2 regions of the Paenibacillus nanchangensis genome follow, and region 1 is predicted to be linked to the other one. Evidence: riboswitches for the same ligand, from Rfam matches in the RefSeq annotation. Region 1 holds a riboswitch; the other holds the start of a gene.
What was found. A riboswitch is a leader RNA that binds a small molecule or an ion and turns the genes downstream of it on or off. The one in region 1 is predicted to bind cobalamin.
Positions count from the first base shown of each region.

Region 2: it holds a riboswitch for cobalamin, as region 1 does, so the genes downstream of both, ACE6ED_RS19790 (S-layer homology domain-containing protein) here and ACE6ED_RS16945 (anaerobic ribonucleoside triphosphate reductase) in region 1, are expected to answer to the same signal.

Region 1 covers NZ_JBHOFD010000020.1:73,196-76,712, reverse strand. The annotation lists gene nrdG (anaerobic ribonucleoside-triphosphate reductase activating protein) at 1-32, opposite strand, end outside; gene ACE6ED_RS16945 (anaerobic ribonucleoside triphosphate reductase) at 29-2,011, opposite strand; cobalamin riboswitch at 2,190-2,418, opposite strand; gene ACE6ED_RS16940 (MTH1187 family thiamine-binding protein) at 3,316-3,517, shown strand, end outside.
Region 2 covers NZ_JBHOFD010000025.1:108,037-111,553, reverse strand. The annotation lists gene ACE6ED_RS19790 (S-layer homology domain-containing protein) at 1-1,230, opposite strand, end outside; cobalamin riboswitch at 1,570-1,766, opposite strand; gene ACE6ED_RS19785 (GAP1-N2 domain-containing protein) at 1,952-3,517, opposite strand, start outside.

The sequences.
Region 1 (3,517 bases):
ATTGATTCCGGGTAATAACCGCACAAATTCATAGATGTTTGACCCGGTCCCGGACTTCGGCCTGCTTGGCGGCGTTAAAGCGGGTCTGGTAATCCCCGGTCAGGTAACCGGTCACCCGGCGCAGCCGCCGGATATGGACTTCGGATTCATGTTTGCCGCAAGACGGGCAGTTTGAGCCGATAACCCCTTCATGCCCGCAGGCGGAGCAGCGGTCGATCGGATGGTTGATGCTGAAATAGCTGATGCCTTGATCAAGCGCGTAACGAATGATTTTGACAAAAGCCGACGGGTTGCTCCGCGCATTTCCGTTCAGCTCGACGTAGGAAATGGCGCCGGCGTTGCACAGGTCGTGGAAAGGCGCCTCCAGGCTGATTTTCCGCGCGGCTCCCAGCGTATGATAGACCGGGACATGGAACGAATTTGTGTAGTACTCGCGGTCGGTCACACCCGGAATCGATCCGTATTCCTTGCGGTCGATTTTGGTGAACTTGCCGGACAATCCTTCCGCAGGCGTGGCGAACAGCGTAATATTCAGATCCAGCTCTTCGCTTTTGCGGTCGCAGTATGCCCGCATATGCCGGACAATGGCGAGCGCTTTGCCGTATACCGTCTCGTCTTCGGCGTGATGCCGGCCGTACATTGCCTTCATGCATTCGGCGATTCCGATAAATCCGATCGACAGGCTGCCGTGCTTCAGCAGATCGCCAACCTGATCGTCGGGACCCAGATGCTCGCCGCCTTCCCAGACGCCTTCGCGCATCATGAAGTCGGACGCCTTCGCTTTTTGAGCGGCCTGGATCCGGTAGCGGTGCAGCAGCCCGTCCAGTGCGATGTCCATGTAGTAGTCGAGGTCGGCGTAAAAGCCCGCTTCATCCGGAGCGGAGCGGCGGCCCGTCACCGTGCCGTGCTCAATCCCGAGACGTACGAGATTCAGCGTATTAAAGGACAGGTTCCCTTTGCCGGAGCAGCGGTTGCGTCCAAACCGGTCGCCGAGCACGCGCGTACGGCAGCCCATCGTGGCGAATTCCGTGTCGGGATCGGCCGGATCGTAGTATGCCAGGTTCAGCGGAGCGTCCAGGTTCGCAAAATTCGGGTACAACCGGCGCGCCGAGCATTCGGCGGCTTTCACGAACAATTCGTAGTTCGGGTCGCCGGGCTGCTGGTTGATCCCGCTTTTGCATTTGAAGATCTGAATCGGAAAAATCGGCGTTTCGCCGCTGCCAAGCCCGCTCATGGTTGCCGTCAGCAGCGAATCGATGATCAGCTGGCCTTCCGGCGAAGTGCAGGTGCCGTAATTGATGCTTGTGAACGGAATCTGCCCGCCGGCCCGGCTGGACATCGTGTTCAGATTGTGGATCATGCTTTCCGCGCCCTGGAGCGTCTCGGCAGCCGTCTCTTTGGAGGCGTAACGGAAAGACTTGGGATAGCGCTCCGCCAAGTCCTTGCGGCTCATGGAAATGTCGCCGAGTTCCTCTGCCGCCTGTCCTTCTTCAAAATACTCCAGGCCTTTGCGGAAGTATTTGACGAACGATTTTGTCACGTAAGGGGCGAGATCATAATCGATTTTGTTTGCGGATACGCCGCCGTATTGGGCGTTCTGCTGGGATTGAAAAATAATGGCGACCAGCGCCATAGCGGTCATAATCGAATTCGGAGGCCGGACGCTGCCGTTACCCGTATTAAAGCCCTCGCGCAGCAGCTTCTCAAACGGAATAAAAATGCAGTTGGTCGTCCCGATCGCATACTGGTCCAGATCGTGGACATAGACGAAGTTGTCGCGAACGGCTTGAATCAGCTGAGGCGGCATCACGAAGCTCCGTGCGTACCATTTGGCATATTCGCTGCCGAATTTGCTCAGCTTGCCCGAGAAGCTCTCCCCGTTCAGGTTGGCGTTCTCGCGCAGCAGATCCAGATCCCGGCTGTCGATAATATCCCGGCCCAGCCGGATGACTTCCTCCAACAGCTCGTTCGTATAGGCTTGTCCACTCCATGATTTCTCCAGCAGCGTCATGCTACAGCTCTCCTCTCGATAAGTGAATCCCGCATCTGTTCATAAAAAAAGCATCTTCTGCCGGGAGCAGAACATGCCCGTATGCGTATCAAATCTCCCCACCGGGAGATCAAGTTACCGTGATCATCTTATGTAGGTCGCATGCGGACACCTTCCTGTTCCTCGCAGGTATGGATATGCGGTGTCGTCAAAACAGGCAGGTCTCCTGGCTACCCGGCATCTGGTTCGGCGCCTTCCCGAAGGCGATCCTTCAGTGGCTTGTGCCGTCAGATTACGTGTTTGGGGCGGTCTGTTATCCCCAAGCCGTCCGGTTACAGTGGCGGGACCGCAGCGGATTTGCACCGCGTTTCCCTTTTAAGCCTGGACCCTTTATCTAGGGGTCTGGCACCTGTTTCCACTATATTTTGTTGTCGTTAAATAAATTTAACCCAAGATATAGTGTTTGTAAACAGTTTTTTTATCCACCGTCTATCCACCGCCAAACCGGGGTAGTCCACAGTTCATCCACAATTTATCCACAGCCTGTGGGCAAAATATCCACAAGCCATCCCCAAATTGTTTCACACCCCCAGTTATCCCTGTTCTATGGGAGGTGGGACCGTGCCGGATTTGTCACGTAAATGTCGAAATTGCAGCCGTTTGCGAAATGCGGGCGGTGTCGAATATAGGGTTTGATTGTGTCGAGTACAATCTCCGACAAAGTCGGATATATAGAGTGCATACAGCAGGTCCAACAACAGAGTTGGCGATGGCGTAACCGGTTTGTCGCTCCGGCAGCGAACTGGTACAATATAGCTGGGCCTGCCCGAAGGCGGGCGGTTGATTTTGGGGAAGGTAAATTGGAGCATGAGAAACGAGTAAGTGGAGTAAAACGAGGAATGATGTGCTACGTTATATAAGCTGAATTATTGAATGACAGGAAAAAGGAAATGTCACGGAGGCAATTTGGAGCTACAGGAGCCGTAGCACATTTTTTTGAGTTCTCCGTTCCATAAAGATTGAACTGTTGAATACAGGATGGCAGGGATGTCACGGAGGCAATTTGGAGCTGTAGGAGCGGAGCGTTCGCCTTTATTTTCGGATTTCCTCCGTTGAGTAGAATATAAGAAATCCGAAAATAACAGCGGCCGAAAGTCCCAAATTCGCTGCAGTGCCAGCCCTGTTCCGCCTGTATGTCTTCGTTCACTCTATCCGGAACTACCATTGAACTCCGAAAATAATAGTGGGCTAGAAGTTCTGAATTGGCCGCAGTGCTAGCTCCACCTGTCCTTCTTCAGTTCAGTCCATATGAGGAGGAGACGAGCATGGCGATTGCCGAAGTTAGCGTGATCCCGATCGGGACGGGAAGCACAAGTTTAAGCGGGTTTGTGGCGGATATGCAGCGCGCACTGGAAAGCGTGGAGGGAATCACCTACGAATTGACCTCGATGGGGACGATTATCGAAGGACCCTTACCGCGGCTGCTGGCGGCCATTGAGGCGCTGCATGAATCACCATTTGCGGCTG
Region 2 (3,517 bases), on a different contig from region 1:
GCTTGGATAAATCCATTCCCCGCCGCGAACAACGGCAAAAAGCCAATACGAATAGTCATCCCCTGTAATCCCGCCAATCCCACTTACAAAATCGCCAAATGAGTGGTGCTCAATATTCAGCTCGAGCCCGGCTTTGCCCGCCAGCAGTTCAAGCGCCTCCATGGCGGTCGTCGCCTGAATGTCTCCTTGCGCCAGTTGGCCGCTTGGACCTTCAATCGCTAAGGAAGCGGCAACTTTAGGCTGCTGGGAGACCGGCTGGTTGAAGTCGTACAGCTTGCCGCCTTGTCCGCCGCTGAACAGCTGATAGGCAACCAGCGCCTGAAGCGCCTGTTCGGTTGCCATACCGTCCGATCCGTACTCCGCAAGGTGGGCGAATCCGCCGTCTGCCATCCGGAAGCTCATCAGTCTGTCCAGCAGATTGCCTTCATCTTTTGTAAATTGCGGACCAGCAGGATCAATGCCGACCGACGTTAAGGCAATAATCGTCTGCGATACGCTTTCGCTATCGGTGCCGTATCCGCCATGAGGCTGCTGATGGCTCGCCAGCCAGGCGACCGCACGTTCGCCGGCTGCCTTCACCTCTGGTTGATCCCAATGGTTGGACAGCGCTGTCAGCACCATCGCTGTCATATCCGGCTGACTTACGGTGCCATAAAGAGCAAACCCTCCATCTTCATTTTGTCCCTTGAGGATGGTTTCGAGGATTTTCTCTTTTGTCCACTTCGCATCGGCCGGCACGTTGTAGTGTCCCGCGTCCAATGCCAGCAGGCTGTATACCGGGCCGTTATTGCCCTGCAGCGTAATATCTTTGAAATTATAAATGCGTTCAATCAGGTTATAACCTGCGAATTTTGTCGCATCTTGACCGATCGCCGTAATAGCGAGCGCAATACGAGCGTAATCCGTGATTTTCCGGTAATTTCCTCCCGCATCTTTAATCGCCGTTTCCAAATTCGTGCGGTAGGAGTCCGGCACTTGATACCCGCCTTTAGCGAGCGCAATGGCCTCCCACTCGGAATTAACGCCTTGCTCGATCACATATTTGGCAGCGGCATCGGCCGCCTGCTTAAGCGTCCCCTGCTCGGCCGCAGCCTTCGCGCCGGATGCCTGCGGCTCTCCCGCCGCTCCGTACGCCCGCCCATTCGGCACGAGGGAAGTTCCCAACACCGAAATGACCATCAGGATAGCCAGTCCAAGCGCAAACGGCCTGGAGGTCAACAGCTTTTTCATAATCAGCCTCTCTTTCCCATCATGGATTTTGCATCAGTTTGACCAGCGGATTGGCCCGCAGCCTGGGCTCACTGGTTCTCTTTCTGTTAATCAGCTGCACCGGGAGCGGTCAAGCGTGAGCCGTCTACCGGCCTGATGAACCGGTTTTTGGCTGACACTTGAACAAGGTTGCGGCTCCCTTTAATCAACACACGTAACGGCAAAAAAACCGCCCTTAGGGCGGTTTCGGAAGAATGCGTAGCCTGGCGGCCGGAACCTGCGCGCAGCCATGCCAATGCTGCGGTCTGCAATCCGGACAACCGTACGGGCGTTTCTCATTCTTACCCCCCGAAGAATAAAAAACCGTTACAAAAAGAGGCAGGTCTCCTGGCTCCACGCTTCATCGCCTCTCTTCGCCTTCCCATTTCCTTGCCGGAAACAGTGGCTTACCGGAAGAGCCGCTCCGCGTTCACAGTGGCGGGACCGCGCCGGATTTGCACCGGCTTCCCTTTTAAGCGGACCTGTGGGAGGTCCGCACCTCTTTTTTCGTGCTATGTGATTTTCATTACTTTTTATCATAGCTATTATTGCGGACCCTGTCTACAATTTCTCCCGCTTATTCTGCACCGCCAATTCTTCCCCTCAAAAAATAAAAAGCAATCCCTGCTGCCGGATTCTCCCGGCAGGGGATTGCCTTCTGGATTTCAAGCTTCCGCCTAGTACACGCCTGAGTCTGCGGCTGCTATTCCGCCGCCGCAGGCGAGGCTGACGGGGCGGGGCTTGCCGCGCCGGCATCGCCCGCATCATCTGCGCCGCCCGGCGAGGCGGTTGCCGCCGCGCCCGCTTCCGGCAGGTCCGTCACCGGCGCCGCGCCGCCTGGCACGGGGCCAGCCAGCAGCGGAAGCGTAAAGCCGTCGGCGGTGATCATATCGCCCGCCGCAAGCTTCGCGTCCGGGGCCAGCTGCACCCGGACGTCATAGCGGGCGCCGCCGCCTGGCGAAGGCGATACGGCTGCCGCGCCCGGGCTGGCTGCCGGAGCGTCTGCGCCAGCGCCCTCCGGCGCAGCGGTGCCCTCCGGCCCGCCGGCCGTGCCGTCCGCCGCATCCGGCGTCGCGCCAGGCGTTGCCGTCACCGCAGCCGCGTCGTCACCGGCTCCGGCGCCATCGGCGCTCCCGCCCGCCGCGGCCGTACCTGCACTTGCCGCGCCGCCCGCGTCACCGCCGGCGTCCGTCCCGCCGGCCGCGTCCGGCGTCGCGCCAGGCGAGGCCGTACCGGCACCGGCGGAAGCCGCCGGATCGCCGCCTGCGCCGCCGCCGTCCGCCGCGCTTGGCACCGGCGCTTCCCCGCACGCCGACATCGCCTCCACGGCGTACGACTGCGGCTCTCCGGCCGCGCCGTGCACCGTTACGCTCTCCGGCTGGAACGCCAGGCAGTCGCCGGCCCCCGCGAAGCGGAACAGCAGCTCCGGTGCGCCTGAGTCCCCGGAAGCGAGATACACTTCAGCCGCATCCACCTCCGCGGCCGCCGATGGGACCGGCGAAGCGGAGGCAGACGGCGCCGCCGCTTGGCGGTCCGAATTCATCAGATTCTGCAGCACAAGCGCCAGAATCAGGACAATCACAATCAGCGAACCCGAGATCAGGACGGGAAATCGGTTTTTCCGCATCCACCGTGCAAGCGGCGAAGCCGCCGCCCCTTTCGCTTCGGTGTATACAGCCTGCAGCGCCGGGCCTGCCGGATCGGCATAAGCCTTTCGGAACTCCCGGCCCTTGAAGGCTTCCCTGTCATACCGTTCAAAATACTTCAGGATCGCCCGCCGGTAGCCGGGATACAGCTTTTTCCTCGACTGCGCAAACAAAGGGCGGTCCTGCGACCAGGCGAGGAAGCGGTAGACGGTATCCTTGTTTCCCCCCGCTTTGGACCGGATATGGTCCAGCAGCGCCTCATAGTCCAGCGGGCCTTCCTCTCTGCCGCTGCTGTGATAATACGCCAGCGGCAGCCGGTCGAACGGCTCGGCGGACCGGGCTTCGCGCAGCCAGCGCCGGCCAAGCAGCTGGGCCATATCCAGCTCCTGCGGCGTGAGGCCGTCGAATATCCGCTCATCCGGCGCTTCTTCGCCAAACCAGCGGAACATCGTGCGCAGCACCTTTTCCTTGCGCTGCCCTTCGATGTCCAGCGGCGGGTGCCATTCCGCCATTTCGGCGGGCATCCGCACAAACCCGAGATCAAACAGCTGCTCCACGGTCATATCATCCAGCGACAGCGCGTACAGCAGATAGCGGTCCGCCGCGGACAGCAGGCTGTGGAT